DNA from 3 places in the Desemzia sp. FAM 23989 genome. Region 1 is predicted to be linked to each of the others. Evidence: predicted binding sites of a transcription regulator. Region 1 holds the regulator's gene; each other region holds the start of a gene.

Region 1 (6,894 bases):
AGCTGTTCAAACGTTTCGTAATGATCCCCGGTGTAGAAAATCAATCCATCATTGGAAAAGACGATCCGCTCAGCTCCACGGAAACCCCCGTCATAATTGATATCCGCTTCATAATACACGCGGCCTTTTGCTTCAGGCAGCAACTCTTCATAATTGCCGAAGCGATCACCGCCGATCGACATCTGATCAGTGACTTCCCATAAATTACCTTCTGAGTTGTCCCAGCCTAAAGCTTCTGCTTCTTTTTTCGTCAAATAATTGGGTGGAAGCTCTCCAAATTCATTCAGGTATGCAGCCACATCTTCTTTCGTCGAATAGGCTTGTCCTTCAACCACGGAACTATCCACTGTTTGTGATTCCATTTGCGACTCTTGAGAATCTGAATCAAACAGCGCATCAAATACGTCCATCTGCTGACCTCCAAGCAAAAGTACCAGCACACCGACAATCGTTACGATCCAATTTTTCTTTTGTTTCATCTTCTACTCCTCATTTTCTTGTTCCATTTCTTTGCGAGCTAGTTTAGCAGCTTTTTTACGCACACGCAAGCTTCTAAAAAAATCCGTCAATAATGCGGCACACTCGTCTTCTAAAAGTCCTTTTTCAATCGTTACTTGATGGTTGAACCGCTCATCTCCAAGCAAATTCATTAAAGTACCGGCTGTCCCGCCTTTAGGATCCGGAGCTCCATAGTAAAGCTCGTTGACACGCGACAAGATCATTGCTCCACTGCACATCGGACAAGGTTCCAACGTTACAAACAACTGCGTATCCTCCAAGCGCCAATTCCCCAAGCACTGATTGGCTTCCCGAATGGCAATCATTTCTGCATGAGTCGTCGCATCATGGGTCATTTCCCGCAAATTGTGACCGCGCCCAATAATCTCCCCGTTCAATACCACTACAGCCCCGATCGGCACTTCTAATTTAGCTCCAGCTTTTTTAGCCTCTTCAATAGCTTCGCGCATAAAGTATTCTTTTTCCCTACTGGTCAATTCCATATTGTGCTCCTTTTGCTCATCATTTCCTTCCCCTATGATAGCATATTCTCTCTCAAACCCTACAAAAAAATCCAAAGAGTGCTAAAATAGAGAAGAATGCTCAACTTGTTCAGCTTGACGATTTCAATGCAGAAATGAGGAACTGAAGTGAACTTTAAAGAACTAAAAAACTTGTATCCAGAAGCTGTTTTAACCGAATACAACACCTCTGGGAAGCAGTACATAGCTTTTCCTTATCAAGATCAATGGATTCAATTTGAACGTTACCAAAAAAGCGATACTGAATTGGCCTTGATTCAATATGCGCTCAACCAAAAGCCTATTCCCTTTAAAACGAAAAAAATGTCCAAATGGCATACTTTTTTAGTTAATGGGTCCTTTGCTTTGCCTAAAGAAGAAGGCTTCTATCGCATTATCCAATTTGAGATCATTAAGAAGGATGCTGCTTTTGAACGCGGACTTTGGCTAAAAGCCTTCAAAAGTTTATTTTCAGGCATAGAGGATACTTTTTTCCTAACAGAAAATAAAGGTATTCTCATCCAAGGAAAACAGCCTGATTTATTGAGCAGCGAAGAAATGGCCGGCATTATTCGCACCTTAGACGATGATTTTTCAATTAAGACTGTGTATTATATGGGGCAATATTGGCCAATAACTGCTGCTTTGCCCAATATATTTAAAGAAGAACAGCATATTTTTGAAGCTCAAAAAAATCAAAAGACCCAAGTTTTTGATTTGCCCTCAGTTGCTTTACATTATTATACGGCGGAAGCTATTTCACAAAGCCCATTGATGCAGCAAATGAAAACTCAGTATGTAATGGATAACGAACTGAAGGAATTGATCTTAGCAATGTGGAAAAGCCAAGGCAACATATCTGTAGCCGCAAAATCCCTTTATATCCACCGCAACACACTGCAATACCGAATCGATCGTTTTCATGAAACAAGCGGTCTATCGTTGCGTGATATGGATGACTTGCTGTTGTGTTATTTATTGACGCTGGACTAAAAAAACCTTCTTGTAAAAGGCAATCTTTTACGAGAAGGTTTTTATGCGTTTTATTTTTTTACTTTATCTACAAAGGTATCTTTTTTATCCGATAACAGATCGGTAAATTCTGTTGTCGCTTCTTTCAATTGATGTGTATAATCGCTGACACTTCCGCGTAAATGACTAACTTTATCCACAACGTTGAGTAAGTTGATCACTTCCTCATCAGATAAGTTTTCCACAACTTTCATAGCTTTTTCATTGCCATGCAGTTTATCTTTCACAAAGTATTTCGCTCTTTTGCGGTTAATCATGCTTTCAGCTTTTTCCATTGCTTTATCTGAAGTCACCATGTATGCTGCTCCAATAGCTACAGCAGCTCCAACACCTAATAAAATATTTCTTGTTGTGTTTTTCATAGAAATTCACTTCCCTCTTCGTATTTTTCTCTATTTCATCATATCAGAAATAAATTTCAATCACGAATAAAAACGCCTACCAGAATTTAAAATTCTGATAGACGTTTCTTGTTGGTTAGCTTAATTGACAGAAGCTGTTTCCTTTTCCGCCTTAGCATCTTTTTCTAACTTTTTAGGTTCCCGAACCGTAAAACGGATTGTTCCTTTTTGAGCACCAATAGTGATGTTGTCCCCAATTTTCACTCTTCCGCTCAACAACTCTTCACTTAAAAGATCTTCAATTTTCTTTTGAATAGCTCTGCGTAATGGACGTGCACCATATTCAGGATCGAATCCCTCTTTAGAAATCACATCGATGGCAGCTGGTGTGATTTTTGCATGGATGTCCATATCAGCTAATCGTTTGACGATTGTTTGCGACATCAATTTAACGATCTCATTCAATTCAGTTTTCTCTAATGAATGGAAGACGATTGTTTCATCTAAACGGTTGATGAACTCAGGACGAAAAGCATTTTTCAACTCTTCTTTAATGCGTTTTTCCATCATGTTGTGATCATGTTTCGTATCTTTCACAGTAAAACCAACTGATTTTTCATCTCGTAAAGCCGTTGCTCCTAGATTGGAAGTCATGATCATGATTGTGTTTTTGAAGTCTACTTTACGGCCTTTTCCATCTGTCAAATGACCATCGTCCAATACTTGCAACAGAATATTAAAGACATCCGGATGAGCTTTCTCTACTTCATCCAGCAAGATAACAGAATAAGGTTTTTGACGGACTTTTTCTGTCAATTGCCCACCTTCATCATATCCTACATAACCTGGAGGAGAACCGACTAATCGACTGGTACTGAATTTTTCCATGTATTCAGACATATCCACACGAATCAATGCTTCTTCATTTCCAAACATCGCTTCACTCAAAGCTTTAGCCAATTCCGTTTTCCCAACTCCAGTAGGTCCTAAGAACATGAATGAACCGATTGGACGATTCGGATCTTTCAAACCACTTCTTGCACGGCGAATCGCTTTTGAGACCGCTACAACGGCTTCATTTTGACCAATGACTCGTTTATGCAGCACATCTTCCATCTTCAATAAACGATCCGATTCTTTTTGTTCCATTTGTTGAACTGGAATATTGGTCCACAATGCCACAACTTCAGCAATATCGTGTTCAGTAACTTCTAGTTCATTTGGCGTTTCTTTCTTCTCTTGTTTTCTCAATAATGTTTCAATTTTTTTACGCTGTTTCATTTCCTGCGTTCGAATAAGACCCGCTTTTTCGAAATCTTGATTTTGAATCGCTGCTTCTTTGTCTTCAATCAATGTTTCCAACTCTTCCACCGCTGCTGCAACTGGCGTTGGTTTTCCAGTAACATCGATACGTACTTTAGAAGCTGCTTCATCTATCAGATCAATCGCTTTATCCGGCAATTGTCTAGATGTGATATAACGATTAGATAATTTGACCGCTGCATGAATTGCTTCATCCATAATTTTTACTCCATGATGATCTTCATAACGTGAACGCAGACCATATAAGATTTCTTCTGTTTCATCTTCATTTGGCGGATCAATGTGGATTGGTGCAAAACGTCTCTCCAAAGCCGCATCTTTTTCGATGTGTTTTTGGTATTCGTCTAATGTTGTTGCCCCGATCGTTTGCAATTCTCCACGCGCAAGTGCTGGTTTCAGAATATTCGAAGCGTCAATAGCCCCTTCTGCTCCGCCTGCTCCAATTAACGTATGCAATTCATCAATAAAGAGAATCACTTCTCCATCTTGATAAATCTCCTCAATAATTTTCTTCATACGCTCTTCAAATTCACCACGGTATTTCGTTCCCGCAACCAATGATCCCATATCCAGCATCATCAAGCGTTTATTTGTAAGAGTAGAAGGTACTTCTCCATCTATGATCCGCTGTGCCAAGCCTTCAGCAATGGCTGTTTTACCTACCCCGGGTTCTCCAACCAATACCGGATTATTTTTAGTTCGACGGCTTAAGATCTGTACGATTCGTTGAACTTCTTTTTGACGGCCTACAACAGGATCCATTTTGCCTTCTTTAGCTTGAGCGGTTAAATCTCTAGCTAATGAATCCAGTGTGGGCGTTCCCGCAGTGGGCTGCTTTGTTGCAGGTCTTTGACGTTTGCTGTTCTTCACTTGGCCTTGTCCGACTTTTTTCAAGACTACTTGACGCGCCTTATTCAAGCTCACATCTAAATTAGCTAAAATTTTAGAAGATAAAATATCTTCTTCACGCAATAAGCCGAGCAGCAAATGCTCTGTCCCGACTAATTTTGCCCCCATGCGTCTAGATTCATCAGTCGCATACGTAATAGCTTGTTTTGCTCGAGGAGAATGAGGTAAAACAGCTTGTTTTGAAATGTATTTCATTGTTCCATATCCCGTAAAATGTTCAATTTCCTCACGAATATCTTGCTCGGTGATTGAAAACTGACGGAGTGTTTTACCTGCAATACCTTCTTGCTCTTTGACAATCCCCAGTAAGATATGCTCAGTACCTACAGAATGATGGCGAAATGCTTTTGCCTCTTCTTGAGCGATCTCTAACACGGCTTGTGCTTTTTCAGTAAATAATTCGTTCATTTTCTCGCCTCCACATTATCATTATTCGTATCTCAAATTGTTCAGGCAAGAATTTAATATACGTGCCCTTACTTCTTTAGCCACTTTAGTTTCCAGTCCCAATACTGTTTTTTCCATTGCAGCCATCAAAATGACGGCTTCTCTTTTACTCAAGAAATCATCGTCATATAACTTTTGTACAATTGCATAAGCATCATTTTGCGAAATACTATTGCCCACTATTTCTATTATTGTATCTAACATCTCAGATTCGTCCAACAATTTAACTTTGATAATCCGAATGTAACCACCACCGCCGCGCTTACTTTCCACTAAATAACCTTTTTGCACAGTGAAACGCGTGTTGATCACATAATTGATTTGAGAAGGAACACAATTAAATAAATCAGCCATTTCGCTACGTCTGATTTCAACTTGATCTGAGTGTCCTAACACCTTTTTCAAATAAGCTTCAATAATATCTGACATATTTTTATTTTCCATGTGCTGTTTGTTATTAAAAACCATTGATGATTGGTGTCTAAGTATCATACACTTTTTCGCTACTCATGCCAACATCAACTTTTTAATAACCCTCCTTTTCTTTCAGCCTTCATATAAGGCCACTTTCCTAACAAAGGTTCTATACTCCTTTGACTAATCCTGACTATTATTATACTGGAAAAAACTCCATTTGAAAAGTCCCACTTCTTAATAGAACCAACGTTTGTCTCACTTCTCTATTGAATAACCTCAAAACGACCACTAGAGTTCTATATAATAGTCATGAGCTGCAGAATACCTGAACCATTCTGATTACTATTGCGCATTTCGAAAGATATACAACCTAGAATCCCACAGCTTACTTTCTCATTCTATAGAAGAAACATGCACTGATTATATCATCCACGTCCTCCATAATACAAAAAAAGCGAGACAGCTGATTGCTTATCTCACTTTTGGATACTCTATTTTATTATCGGGAATACAGGATTCGAACCTGCGACCCCTTGGTCCCAAACCAAGTGCTCTACCAAGCTGAGCTAATTCCCGTATACGTTGGTAAAAACTCTTTAAAAGAGATGCACCCAGCAAGAGTCGAACTTGCAACCGCTTGATTCGTAGTCAAGTACTCTATCCAATTGAGCTATGGGTGCTAAAAATGGTGCCGAGGGCCGGAATCGAACCGGCACGGATATCACTATCCGCAGGATTTTAAGTCCTGTGCGTCTACCTGTTCCGCCACCCCGGCTTTAATGAACAAGTTATCATTTTCTAGTATAACTAGAAAGCGGAAAACGGGGTTCGAACCCGCGACCCCCACCTTGGCAAGGTGGTGCTCTACCACTGAGCTATTTCCGCAAAATGGTGCCGGCTAAAGGATTTGAACCCTCGACCCTCTGATTACAAATCAGATGCTCTACCAACTGAGCTAAGCCGGCAACTGTTTAGTGCCAAAAAAAATAAATGATGCGGGTGAAGGGACTTGAACCCCCACGCCTCGCGGCGCTAGATCCTAAATCTAGTGCGTCTGCCAATTCCGCCACACCCGCATTTAGTTTAAGGCAAAACATACTAGTCAACAAGCAACTAGTATGAGTCATGCAGGATTCGAACCTGCGACCCTCTGATTAAAAGTCAGATGCTCTACCAACTGAGCTAATGACTCGTGGTGGAGGTTAACGGGCTCGAACCGCTGACCCTCTGCTTGTAAGGCAGATGCTCTCCCAACTGAGCTAAACCTCCAAAAACTATATGCGTGGCAACGTCCTAGTCTCACAAGGGGAAACCCCTCACTACCTTCGGCGCTAAGAAGCTTAACTACTGTGTTCGGCATGGGAACAGGTGTGACCTTCTTGCCATCGTCACCACACATATGTGTG
Region 2 (6,894 bases), on a different contig from region 1:
CAGCAACTGCTGCTTTTTCTTTAAGAAGCGCGAGTGTCTCATCATCAAGTCCTCGTCGCTTTGCCATATGTCCTGCGTCTCCTATACTATAGATTACACAATTTGCCAGTTTTATCAAATCTAACGTCTTCTTCACGCTGGGTTCTTGCAATAAAAACTCATACGTTTCTTTGCCGACTTGTTCTGGTACATACAGAGCTTGATTTTTGCCTCCTGTGACTTCAGCAAGTCTTGCACTGATTGAGTTTGCTTGTATATCTACAGACTCTCCCAGCCCGCCTCTCGCAGGCACAAAAAACAATTCTCGATTTTTAGAAAGACTTTCATCAATGCGGTTGGCTACTGCCGCCATTGTTGTTCCACCCATCACGGCGATAATATTTTTGCCTTCTGGTAATAGAAAATCCAATGTTTCAAAAGTCGCTCTACTCAAATCAGCAATAACCTTTGACTGACTGTCAAGGTCACCTGACACAATAACGCATTGCTCAATTTGGAAGTAAATCGCTAGATTTTTTTCCTTATCGCGCATGCCTAATTTTTGTCCCATTAAGTGATCTAGTGATCGATACGTTTCTTCTCCATAAGGAGTAAGCAACATTCCTGATTTTGTAGAAAATAAAAGACGTTGTTTTTTCAACACTTCCACTTCCGTACGTAAACTTCTTTCAGATATACCTATTTTGTCAGCGAGCACTCGTCTTCCGATTGGTCCTAACAAATAGATATTCCTCAAAATTCGGTGTCTCTCTTTTAGAGTGTCTATTACGTCAGGAGCTACTTTTTCTATAACAGACAAAACCTCTTCCATGAGCCACCTCTTTCTAAGCGGGTCGTTTTTCGTCCACGTTAGCCGTTTAGCGACCCTCTATATCAAAAAAAACAAAGAGATTAAAATGCATAAAGACATTTGATTTTTAATCATGCTCTTCATTCTACATTTTACAGAACTTCCCTCGTCTGTTTTATCTCTTACAGTTGTATTCTACCAATTCTTGGGACAAGATGCAACCTATTAATTCAAGAATCTCTCATTACTGAGTTAATTCGATATGGGTAGTCCTTTTGACAAACCTTAGACATAAAGAAGCGGTTTTTACCACTTCTTTCTTTATGTCCAGGAGTGTAAAACGAACCGTTTCTCAGTCCTTTTTGACAAATGTGTTACTTATTTATGGCTGGGTTTCAAGAGTTCTTTTTGGCGTATTCTAAATCAATCAACTCTTTTAATTCCACAGGAGTGATATGCTCATCGAAGACATGGTCTCCAATGAATACGGATGGAACAAATACTACATTAGCATCGTCAGCTTCATGAATGATTCCATTGATTTCAATTTCATTAGGTTGGTGAGTCAATCCGCGTTTTTCAACCACATATTCTGCCACTTGATCTAAATCGGCTAGATTTCCCCATTCATCTTGATGAGCAAGAAAGTAATCTATTTCAATCAATGCATCTTCCGGATTTTTGTAGTCCAGATAATGATGAACGACATTCCCTTTTTTCAAACTGGGTTTTTCTTTATCAAATAATTTAATGATGCGTTGGACTTTTCCTTCGTGCACATAGTCAGTCAATACATCTTTAGAATCAACATACCATTTTTTGCAGTACGGGCAACGCAAATTAATAAATTCGATCACTTTAACTGGTGCACTTTCTTTACCAATTTTAAATCCATAAGTTGTATTGACTTTATCTGCTTTGATCTTGCTAATATCCATCATATTACCTCCTATTAGTGATACTTAATAGTATACTTGGAATCCGTGCAAATGAAAAACATTCTTTTTACAATGAAAAAGGAGACCACTCTCCAATTTAATGGAAAAGGTCTCCTTTATTCACTAATCTATTTACCTGGTAGTTCTGCGTTATTTTCCATTACTTCATCGATCAGACCATATGCTTTTGCATCTTCTGCAGACATATAGTTATCACGATCTGTATCACGTTCAATAACTTCGATGGGTTGCCCAGTTCTGTCAGATAAAATTTTATTTAAACGTTCACGTGTTTTTAAGATGTGGCGAGCAGCAATTTCAATTTCAGTTGCTTGTCCTTGTGCTCCGCCTAATGGTTGGTGAATCATAATTTCTGCATTCGGCAATGCAAAACGTTTGCCTTTTGCTCCAGCTGTTAATAGGAAACTTCCCATTGAAGCAGCCATTCCCATTGCAATCGTTTGAACATCAGATTTAATAAAGTTCATCGTGTCATAAATAGCAAAGCCGGCTGTCACACTACCACCAGGAGAGTTGATGTAAATATAGATATCTTTCTCTGGGTCTTGTGCATCTAAAAAGAGCAATTGTGCAATAACTGAATTAGCTACATCGTCATCAATTTGTCCGCTTAACATGATAATACGGTCTTTTAATAAACGTGAGTAAATATCGTAGGCGCGTTCACCTCTTGATGATTGTTCAATAACTGTAGGTACTAAGTTCATGAAGTATTCCTCCTCTAATTTGTTTCCTAATGATTGTATCATACTCATTCTAAAGAATCAGTTTCAATGAGTTTCTACCCTTATTTTACTCTTTTGGTCAATAAAGGTCAAACTTTTTATTGTCTTTTTGTTTTATTTTTCACTTTTTTTATATCTGTTTTTGATTATACAGGTAAAAGGAGCCAGGATAAAACCCTGACCCCTTTATCAATGTATATTAGAGCGGATTAATTCGTACTCTCTAGACGTGTTGCTGCTCCACGCTCTTCTTTAGACTCGTTGTTCCACGCTCTTTTTAATGTCTCCTGAGGGAATCGAACCCCCATCTCAAGAACCGGAATCTTACGTGATATCCATTACACTAAGGAGACAGTATGACAACTACTTAATATTATCTAATATCAGCCTAAAACACAAGCCAAAATTTGCAAATAGGCTCATATTTCGCTCAAACAAGTTTCTTTAATTCTAATTTCAACTCTGAGTACCATAGAGAAAAAGCCGCTCTCTATAAATAGAAAGCGACTCAAAGTAGTTTAAGGTTCTACAATATTTGACGTTGATAAGTAGAAAATCCACTTCTTTTTAATACTAAACCGATCAGAAATCCATTCCCAGAAATTTCTGGAGGCACGTGGGGTTGCTTATAGATATGAATAAGGGTGCAAGCCTTGAGACGTGGTTTTCAGCTCAAGGTGTTCCCATAGCTTTTCATAAGCAGCACCATAGGCCGGAAGAAATTTTTTTACCAACGTTAGACAATGAAGAGCCTAAATAAACAGTCTAATTATTTTCTTGGAAAGTTTGAAGTTGGTACATATCATGATAAACCCCTTGTTGATCAATCAATGATTCATGATTTCCTTCTTCAATAATTTCTCCATGTCGTAACACATAGATTTTATCTGCATCTCGAATTGTCGATAAGCGATGGGCAATAATAATGGTTGTACGGCCGCGACGCATATTTTCTAACCCTTTTTGGATTTTCTTTTCTGTTTCGGTATCGATATTTGCGGTAGCTTCATCTAAAATCAATATTTTAGGGTTTCGCAAAATGGTACGGGCAAAACTGATCAATTGTTTTTCACCTGTTGAGAATGTAGCTCCACCTTCAATAACTTTTGCGTGGTAACCACCATCGAGTTCTTCAATAAAGCTGTCTGCATTTACAAACTCAGCGGCTTGACGGATCTCTTCATCAGAATAATTCCCATGCAGCCGGATATTGTCAGCAATATCGCCATAAAACATAAAACTATCTTGTAAAACCAATCCCATTTGTTCACGTAATTTTTCAATCGGAATATCCCGGATGGATTGTCCATCTATCAGCACATCACCTTTAGCGTATTCATAAAAACGCATCAGCACATTAATGATAGAACTCTTTCCTGAACCAGTTTGTCCGACTAAAGCAATAGTTTGACCAGGTTCTGCCGAAATTGAGATATCTTGGAGAACTTCTTTTTCTTGGTCATAAGAAAAGGATAGATCCTGAATAGCAATTTTCCCTTCGGTAACCCTGCCAGTTGCGTCCTCTTCTGCACTGGGGGCCATATCATCACGATCTAATAAACTGACTACCCGTGCTCCTGAAACTAATCCATCTTGAAAAATACTTAAACTATCCAGCATATTTCCAATAGGATGGAAGAACGATTTAGCATATGACGTAAATGCATAAACAATCCCAATATCTACTGCTATACCTTGCAAATGACGCAATCCAAAGATCCACAATACAACAAACAATGCAATAGCTTCAATCAAATTAATGGCCGGCATCAATAACAAAGCATTCATTTTAAACATATTGTTTCTCGCGGCTACATATTGTTGATTTACATCATCAAATTCATTTTTTACTCGTTCTTCTTGATTAAAATGCTGAATAATAGTCATTCCCATAATGGATTCACTCAATTTGGCGTTCAATCGACTCAAAGCTTCTCGAATTCGGCCATAGATCAATGTACTGTATTTTTGGTAAATATAAATCAATACAATCACGATCGGTACAAAGGCCATAAATACCCATGCTAAACGAGCATTTAGACTAAACATCGCTACACCAATGGTTATGGCATTTAAAAAGCCGTCTAAAAAAGTCAAGAATACATTCCAAAATTCTTTAATGGTCTCTGTATCATTGGTGACTCGCGAAACTACTGAACCATTCGGAGTTTGGTCAAAATAACGCATCCCTAAATGAACCACTTTATGATAAATTTGGTTTCGCATACTCGCAACTGTTTTCTCGGATGCTATCTTAAAACAATAATCTTTTACATATACCACAATCATTTTCACTATTACAAAACTAAAGTAAAATAGCGTAATACGAATAGTCGCATCAAGAGCTACTTGATCTACAGCTAAGTATTCATCAATGTAGCGTTGAATCACTACAGGCAAGTAAGCATTTATACTGGAAACAATGACCATTCCAATGATAGCAGCTAAGAACGGCAGCCAAAAAGGTTTTGTAAATGAGAATAAACCAGCTAAAATATGGATTTGTTCTCGTATCGTAAAATTTTTCTTTTGTTCCACTAGTTTATTCCCCTCCTTCTTCCACTTTTTGTTGCAGTTGTTGTTCTTCATACATTCTGCGGTACCAACCCTCATTTTGTAATAATTCGGCATGCTTACCGCGTTCTACGATTTGTCCTTTATCCAAAACAATGATTTCATCCGCGTGCATAATAGAACTGATTCGGTGGGTAGCAATAATAGTCGATTCATTTTTTCTGATTGCACGTAAATTGGCTAAAATTTGTGATTCGGTTTGTGCATCTACTGCCGATAAAGCATCGTCCAAAATCAAAAATTCAGCCTTTGTAGCTAAAGCGCGTGCGATAGCTATCCGTTGCTTTTGTCCACCCGATAGAGAAACTCCGCGTTCTCCAACTTTTGTATCGTATCCTTCTGGAAATTGAGTGATATCTTCATGGATATCTGCCAGTTGAGCAAAATACTCCACCTCTTCTTGAGACAGACCAGGATTCACAAAGCGAATATTTTCTCGAATAGTGGTTGAAAATAAGAACGTATCTTGAGGTACATAACCAATTCCGTTTGCCACAGCATCTAAACGATACTTTTTTAAATCCGTCTGATTATATGTGATTTGACCTTGATACTGATCATAGTCCCGCATCAGTAATTTGAACAGCGTACTTTTTCCTGCACCTGTATGGCCTACAACCCCTAATGTATTCCCGCTATCCAAATGAAATTTCGTTCCTTTTAAAACGGGACTTTTCCCCTCCGGATAGGTGAACTCTTGTATATCAAAATCGATGTCTCCCGTTACAGGAGATGGGATCGGATCTTCCGTTTTTTCCAAATGAGAAGCGTAAGAAAGCAATGTTGTTACACGATTATAGCTAGCGTCTCCACGTTCTAAAGTGTTTGCTACACGCCCAACTGCCAGTAAAGGCCACGCCATCATAGATAAATAACTAAAATAAGCAATCAATTCTCCAATAGTGATTCTGCCGATAGAAATAAAATAAGTTCCAAAAAATAATGTCAACACATAGGTTAACCCAGTGATACCTTCGATTACCGGAGTATACGCAGAATCCACTTTATAAACCTTTTTGTTTTTCGCTACCACATTGTCCGTATCTTTTATAAAATCAGCGTAATGATGTTCTTCTTCACCAAATGTCTTGATGACTTTCATACCGCCAACACTCTCTTGGACTTGGTTGTTCATTTGAGAAAAAGATTCCAATGATTTTCGGTAACGCTTATTGATAGCTTTCCCAAGGTGACGGGCAGCAAAGATCAATAAAGGGAACGGTAAGATAGTGGTCAACGTCAATTGCCAGTCTACTAAAAAGAACATACTGAACAACGTGACACTCCCTACGGAAATGGAATCTGTGATCGATAAGATCCCACCTCCAGCAACAAAGCGAAGAGCTGCTAAGTCATTCGTCGCATGAGCCATTAAATCTCCAGTACGGTATTCATTGAAGAACTGGCTGTCCATCTTAGTAAAATGAGAAAACAAGCGATTGCGCATAATGGATTCCAGCAAAGTTGAATTTCCAAAAAGAGCTGTCCTCCATCCATACCGCAAAACATACATGGTAATCGCAAAAATAAGAACTAGTCCAGATTGAATAGCTAGATTTTCCCAAGTCAATGTATTGGCGATCATTTGATCAATGATGTTTCCGATAATCAATGGTGTGATAGCCGATAAGAGCGCACAAATCATCAAAGCAATGATGCCAAATGTATAACTTTTCCACCTCAGTTTAAAAAACCAAGATAATTTTTTTAATATTTCAAACACTGTATCTCCCCTTAATAAATAGTTTTGTAACGTTTCACAAGATAAGGCAAAAGACACTTTTCAATGCTGAGTAAAATGTCTTTCGTCAAAAACTCCATTACATGGCAGTTTCGTTCCCTTACG
Region 3 (6,894 bases), on a different contig from region 1:
CGTTTAATAATTTTGTTTCAGGTAATGAAGAACAATCTATAGATGCATTGAATCAAAATGGTCCACTAGTCCTCAGTGAACGGTATAGTAACTATGCAGCTGGTATCCAAGATTACCCTAAAGCAACTAAAATGCTGAATATTGTGGGGGATTTAGAAGATGGATCAGAAGGAGATGGGACTGTCCCAAGCAGAAGTGCACTCGCCATTGGTTATTTAATGCAAATGAATGGATTAGAGTATCGAACTGAAATCATTACCGGGTCGCAAGCTCGCCACAGTCAGCTGCATGAAAATACTCAAGTGGATGAGCTTGTGGTGAATTTTTTATGGGATGGGCCATAAAAACACAATAAGGACAGTAGAATGTTGATATCCTACTATCCTTATTTTTGTGTTTTAGTTAGTAAATATAAACAGCTACTATTTCTAACTTTTCATTTAAAAAGACTAGTTAGTAATTTGATGGAGTCAATAATTCTGTTGTTGTTGCATCAGTAGACTGTCTAATCAAATTAGAATTTAACGTGATATTAAGTTCCTGCTTCTTTTCTATGGTGGTAGTAACTTCAGAATAGGGCAGGTTTACCTCATCAACCATGTCACTAAAGTTACCGTCTTGAAAAAGAACCCATAAAAGTTTCTTCATCATTTTGAAATGGACCCTATGTCAAGGACATTAAAAAAAAAGAGACCTTATGCAACATCCATAAAAAACTGCTTCCTGTATTGAGCAGGGGGCAATTTTTTTAGATTCCATTGTCCGCGTTCATTATTATAATAGTCAATGTAATTATCTACAATTGCTCGCAATCCTTTTAAATTTGTACACTCTTTATACTTCATTTCATCTTTCAAATGCCCAAAGAACGACTCTTGTGGAGCGTTATCCCAACAATTACCTCTTCTAGACATGGACTGCCCTAACTGATTAGCTGCCAACTTTTTATGAAATTTTGGACTAGTGTAATGGACACCTTGGTCTGAATGGATAAAGGCATCTGCGTGTAGCGTTGCGCCGTGGGCGCTTATTCATAAATCAACAGTATTTAAAGAAATATCCAGTTTTAGGTTATCAGACACATAATGAGATAGCACCTCTTTTGTCGTACCGTCTTTAATGGTCGATAAATAACCTATGAACAGAACAAAGGAGAGTATCAGAAAAAAGTTCAAGATTTTGTATCAGAGTATATATCGTAATTAAGCACGCCAACAGATTAGTGAATGGAACCATTATTAAAATAATACTTTTGAGCCATTAAAGAACCCCCGCTGAAGAATTTTCATTTCGAAAATTCTTCAGCGGGGGTTCTTATGCCCTAATCAGAATAACTCTGACGATTTTTATTTGCCTATCTGAACCACGATTTTTCCAACCACTCCGTGTTCTTCACTAACTCTATGAGCTTCACGCAGACCTTCCTCAGTAAAAGGAACAGTCTTACCAATGGTGACTTTCAATTCGTCATTTTTCATTAGTTCAGCTAATTCCTGCAATCTTTCTCCATCTGGTTCTAAGAAGAAATAGCCAGTCTTAATGCCTTTTTCAGCAGCTTTTTCTTCATCCGGCGGAGCAGCAATAGAGACTAATGTGCCGCCGCGTTTCAGCACCGAAAAACTCTTTTCTTGTGTTTCTCCACCTTGCGTATCTAGTACGATGTCGTAATCACTCAATAAGGTTTCAAAGTCTTGTTCTTTATAATTAATGAACTCATCCGCACCCATCGATTGAACAAAAGCTTCATTTTTTCCACTAGCGGTTGCGGCTACATAAGCGCCGAAATGTTTGGCGATCTGGATCGCTAAATGGCCAACACCACCAGAACCTCCATGAATTAGGACACGGTCGCCTTTTTTGATGTGTGCAATCTCTACTAACGCTACCCAAGCTGTTTGGCCTGTGAGCGGAATGGCTGCAGCTTCATCAAAAGAACTGTTTTCTGGAAGAGAACACACCAAATCCTCCTCAACAGCTACATATTCTGCATAAGTACCGGTTGGGTTGGTTTTAGGCCGTGCAAACACTTTATCTCCTGGTTGGAAAGCGGTCACCTGATTTCCAACTTTTTTTACGATCCCCGCTGCATCCCAGCCTAAAATGATTGGAAATTTATAAGGCAACATCTCTTTTAGATAACCTTCACGCATTTTCCAATCAACAGGATTGATGGAAGTAGCTTTTAACTCCATTAATACCTGGTCATCGTTTATTTCTGGAAGAGGTACCTCTTGTTCGACTAGTTCGTCAGCAGAACCGTATTGGTTGATAACGATTGCTTTCATAATGACATCCTTTCTATGAGTTTCTCGTAAGCTATCCGCTTGTATTTAGTATACACTTGTCATAGAATCTCCAAAAATAGTTTGTTTGAGCAATGAAAATGTTTGACCATTATTGACCAAAAGAGTAAAATAGACTTATAGTAAATCATTCAACTGAAAGTGGTGGAAAATATGGAGCTGAACAAATTAACAAGTACGATGCAAGAAGCCTTAAGCGAGGCACAACAGATCGCTGTGACTAGACAACATCAAGAGATTGACATTGCTCATTTATGGAAAATATTTTTGACACCAAATCATTTTGCAAAGAATATTTATGACCAAGTCGGCATCGATACGGATCAATTTGAACAAGTGATTGATCAGGAATTAGATAAAATATCGGTCGTTCAAGGAAGTAACCTTCAATATGGGCAATCGATGAGCCAAAATCTGTTTAACTTGATGACGGAAGCCGATAAAATCAGTGAGACCTTTCAAGATGAGTTTGTGTCTACGGAGATTTTTTTATTGGCCTTAATGAAACTTAAAAATCATTCACTGACGAAAGAATTAACGGCTCAAGGGCTGACAGAAAAAAACTTGCGCACTAAAATTGAAGAACTAAGAGGTGGGGAACGAGTGACTTCACAAAATCAAGAAGAAAACTATGAAGCATTGAAAAAATATGGGACTGATTTGATTGAAGCCGTTAAAAGCGGGAAACAAGATCCTATTATAGGAAGAGATGAAGAAATACGAAATGTGATCCGGATATTATCTCGGAAAACAAAGAATAATCCTGTCTTGATAGGAGAGCCGGGGGTAGGTAAAACGGCTATTGTAGAAGGACTAGCGCAACGCATCGTGCGCAGAGATGTTCCAGAGAATTTGAAAGATAAAACCGTTTACTCCTTAGATATGGGTGCTTTGATCGCTGGAGCGAAATACCGAGGCGAATTTGAAGAACGATTAAAAGCAGTTTTAAAAGAAGTGAAGAAAAGTGATGGACAAATTATCTTATTCATTGATGAAATTCACACCATCGTGGGAGCGGGCAAAACAGAAGGCAGCATGGATGCTGGAAACTTGCTGAAACCTATGTTGGCTCGTGGAGAGTTGCATTGTATTGGAGCAACGACGTTAGATGAATACCGTCAATACGTGGAAACGGATAAAGCGTTAGAACGTCGTTTCCAAAAAGTATTGGTTAATGAACCAACCGTTGAAGAAACCATTAGTATCTTACGTGGACTAAAAGAACGTTTTGAGATTTATCACAGTGTCAACATCCACGATAATGCTATTGTAGCGGCAGCAACCTTATCGAATCGCTACATTACGGACCGTTTTTTGCCGGACAAAGCCATTGATTTAGTTGATGAAGCTTGCGCAACCATTCGTGTGGAAATGAATTCGATGCCTACTGAACTGGATCAAGTCAGAAGACGTGTGATGCAGTTGGAAATCGAAGAAGCGGCTTTGAAAAAAGAGCAAGATGAAGCCAGCAAGCGAAGACTGGACATCATTCAAGAAGAACTGGCCGAGTTGAAAGAAGAAGCCAGTCAATTGCAATCGAAATGGGATGCTGAAAAGAATCAAGTAAATCATTTAAGAGATAAAAGAGAAAAATTGGATCAGTTACGCCATGAATTAGAGGATGCTGAAGGACGTTATGATTTAGAACGTGCAGCCGTCTTGCGTCATGGAGAAATTCCAGCGCTTGAAAAAGAATTGAAAGAGTTGGAAGACAGCCAAGCTCAACTCGATTCGAATGTGAATCGTTTAGTGCAAGAATCGGTTACGGAAGAAGAAATTGCCTTAGTCGTCGGTAGATTGACTGGTATTCCGGTTAATCGATTAGTCAAAGGCGAACGCGAAAAACTATTGAATTTGGCGGAGAATATGAAATCAAGAGTGATTGGCCAGGATGAGGCAGTAGAGAGTGTGACAGATGCGGTTATTCGAGCACGTGCAGGTATCCAAAATCCAAATAAACCATTAGGCTCATTCTTATTCTTGGGACCAACCGGTGTAGGAAAAACCGAATTGGCTAAAACTTTGGCTGAAAACCTGTTTGATTCCCAAGACCATATGGTGCGTATTGATATGAGTGAGTATATGGAGAAACACACCGTTTCCAGATTAGTCGGAGCACCTCCTGGTTATGTAGGGTACGAAGAAGGTGGGCAATTGACGGAAGCTGTCAGAAGAAGTCCGTATACGATTATTTTATTGGATGAAATTGAAAAAGCTCACCCCGATGTGTTTAATATCTTACTGCAAGTGTTAGACGATGGACGATTAACGGATTCTAAAGGTCGCGTAGTAGACTTTAAGAATACCGTCTTGATTATGACCAGCAATATTGGATCAGGTTTGCTATTGGACGGAACCAATGAAAAAGGCGAAATTGCGCAACACACGAAAGATGAAGTGTTGAACTTGCTAAGAGCCAGCTTCAAACCAGAGTTTTTAAATCGGATTGACGATACGATTCTATTTGCACCATTGAATTTTGAAGTCGTGAAGAAAATCGTGTTGAAAATGACTAAAGACTTAGAAAAACGGTTGCTACAGCAAGAGATCAGCTTGGATATCACGGAAGAAGCCCAATCTTGGATCGCTGAAAAAGCGTACGATCCAGCCTATGGAGCGCGGCCTTTGCAACGGTATCTGACAAAAGAAGTAGAAACGCCGATTGCCAAACAAATTATTGCAGGAACAATTTATCCTGGAGCGACAGCTGTATTAACTGTCAGAGAAGAGCATTTGGCCGTTGAGGTTGCCCAATTAGATTCAGAATAAGCAAAAAAGAAGCCGGGATTTAAATTCCGGCTTCTTTTTTTTGAGATGATTTCATTCAGTTGAATAGTAGATTAATGTTGTGTTTCTGGAGGTTTCGGAATAGCAGAAGTCAATAAGATAACCAGTACTGCACTCAATAAACCAATTAAAGTAGCTGTGAAAAAGGAATAAGTTCCGCTGGTTAAAGAACTTCCGATGTAATTCACTACTTGTCCTAAGCAAAATCCCCAAAATAATGTTGCGATATATTTCATGGTATCAACACCCTCTTTCTTCATCCTCATTCTACCACTTTTTTTTAAGAATGAAAGTAAAAGCTGATGATTTTTGAGGAGAATTTGCGGTTTTCCTCCACTTCAGAGTATAATAAAGAAGTGTGCAATTCGAAGACGAATCTTAGTAAAGAAGAGATGCAGTAATACATAATTGTAAAAAGGATTCAAACTTATGAAGAGGAGGATACCGGATGTCTTTTGTGCAATTACAGGTGAATAGTGCCTACTCATTGCTTCAAAGTACTTTATCTGTTGAAGAACTAGTCTTATCTGCTAAAGAAAGAGGCTATGAAGCTCTAGCTTTGACCGATCAAAATGTACTTTATGGAGCCGTCGACTTTTATAAATTGTGTCTCAAACATGAGATTAAACCCATTGTAGGGCTGACACTTGAAATGATGGGATCTGTCCAATCCGATCAAACATTTTCGCTGGTCTTACTAGCTGAAACAAACCAAGGTTATCAACAGTTGATTTCGTTGTCTACGAAAAAAATGCTGTCTCCTGATCAGCCTTTCTCTTTTGCAGAATTGGCCCCTTATATAGAAGGATTGATTGCTTTATCACCAGGAGAAACAGGGGAAATCGAACAATTATTGTTAAATGGACAATTTGATGAAGCTGGAACAGTGGCTAGGAAATACAAAGAACTATTTTCAGCCGATCAATTTTTGATCGGTATCCAACTGCACGAAGACTTGTCGTCGATCAAGGATCAGTTAATTCATTTAACAGAGGAACTAGCGATAGAGACGGTCGCTTTGAATGATGTGCGTTATTTAAATCAAGAAGATGCATTCAGTTTAAAAGTACTTCGATCGATTGATAAAGGAGAACAGCTGACAAGCCAAGACGGAACTTTATTTGGTACGCGCAATTTACCAGAATGTTCAGCGATGGAGCAGCAATTCAGAGAAGCTGGTCTAGAAGAAGCAGCTCAAAATACAGCTAAGATAGCTAAGCGTGTTGCAATGGACATCCCTTTGCAGCAACGATTGCTGCCTAAATATCCGATTGAAAATGGAAAAGCTACGACAGCTTACTTAGAAGAGTTATGTCAAAAAGGGCTGAAAAAAAGAGTTCCACATGCAGATGACCGCTATAAAAAACGATTGGCTTATGAATTGAGTGTGATTCAAAAAATGGGCTTTGAAGATTACTTCTTGATTGTTTGGGATGTCATGGCTTACGCTCATCAAGCTAAAATCGTTACTGGGGCAGGCCGAGGATCCGCAGCTGGTTCTCTCGTTTCGTTTGTACTTGAGATAACAGATGTAGATCCTATACGCTACAACTTGCTGTTTGAACGGTTTTTAAACGAAGAACGATACAATATGCCGGATATCGATTTGGATTTTCCCGATAATCGACGAGATGAAGTTTTACAATACGTCAAAAACAAATATGGAAAAGACCATGTCGCACAGATTATTACATTCGGTACGTTGGCAGCAAAAATGGCACTTAGAGATACGGCCCGTGTATTTGGGTTGAAACAAGAAGAGTCTAACCAATGGTCAAAAGCGATTCCTAGTCAGCTGGGCATT

The links. The regulator CtsR, encoded in region 1, represses protease genes until heat stress. The targets are predictions, from matches to a motif close to TTGGTCAAAAAAGGTCAAANA.
Region 2: a site for CtsR is predicted at 2,550-2,570, ahead of clpP (ATP-dependent Clp endopeptidase proteolytic subunit ClpP). Genes of this name have one in related genera too.
Region 3: a site for CtsR is predicted at 2,385-2,405, ahead of clpB (ATP-dependent chaperone ClpB). Genes of this name have one in related genera too.

The regions. Positions count from the first base shown of each region.
Region 1 is NZ_JBGQQT010000009.1:6-6,899, reverse strand. Features, by position in the region: gene ACEN36_RS06745 (ribonuclease domain-containing protein) at 1-479, opposite strand, end outside; gene tadA (tRNA adenosine(34) deaminase TadA) at 483-1,001, opposite strand; gene ACEN36_RS06735 (helix-turn-helix domain-containing protein) at 1,149-2,012, shown strand; gene ACEN36_RS06730 (hypothetical protein) at 2,063-2,413, opposite strand; gene ACEN36_RS06725 (ATP-dependent Clp protease ATP-binding subunit) at 2,534-5,032, opposite strand; gene ACEN36_RS06720 (CtsR family transcriptional regulator) at 5,054-5,515, opposite strand; tRNA gene ACEN36_RS06715 (tRNA-Pro) at 5,991-6,064, opposite strand; tRNA gene ACEN36_RS06710 (tRNA-Arg) at 6,095-6,168, opposite strand; tRNA gene ACEN36_RS06705 (tRNA-Leu) at 6,175-6,263, opposite strand; tRNA gene ACEN36_RS06700 (tRNA-Gly) at 6,302-6,373, opposite strand; tRNA gene ACEN36_RS06695 (tRNA-Thr) at 6,378-6,453, opposite strand; tRNA gene ACEN36_RS06690 (tRNA-Leu) at 6,483-6,564, opposite strand; tRNA gene ACEN36_RS06685 (tRNA-Lys) at 6,608-6,680, opposite strand; tRNA gene ACEN36_RS06680 (tRNA-Val) at 6,682-6,757, opposite strand; rRNA gene rrf (5S ribosomal RNA) at 6,769-6,884, opposite strand.
Region 2 is NZ_JBGQQT010000002.1:143,444-150,337, reverse strand. Features, by position in the region: gene ACEN36_RS02255 (sugar-binding transcriptional regulator) at 1-811, opposite strand, end outside; gene ACEN36_RS02250 (DsbA family protein) at 1,186-1,728, opposite strand; gene clpP (ATP-dependent Clp endopeptidase proteolytic subunit ClpP) at 1,857-2,456, opposite strand; tRNA gene ACEN36_RS02240 (tRNA-Arg) at 2,756-2,827, opposite strand; gene ACEN36_RS02235 (ABC transporter ATP-binding protein) at 3,240-5,063, opposite strand; gene ACEN36_RS02230 (ABC transporter ATP-binding protein) at 5,017-6,771, opposite strand.
Region 3 is NZ_JBGQQT010000004.1:139,247-146,140, reverse strand. Features, by position in the region: gene ACEN36_RS04245 (alpha/beta fold hydrolase) at 1-344, shown strand, start outside; partial or broken gene ACEN36_RS04240 (IS3 family transposase) at 696-1,133, opposite strand; gene ACEN36_RS04235 (NADP-dependent oxidoreductase) at 1,347-2,285, opposite strand; gene clpB (ATP-dependent chaperone ClpB) at 2,457-5,072, shown strand; gene ACEN36_RS04225 (YjzD family protein) at 5,144-5,326, opposite strand; gene dnaE (DNA polymerase III subunit alpha) at 5,539-6,894, shown strand, end outside.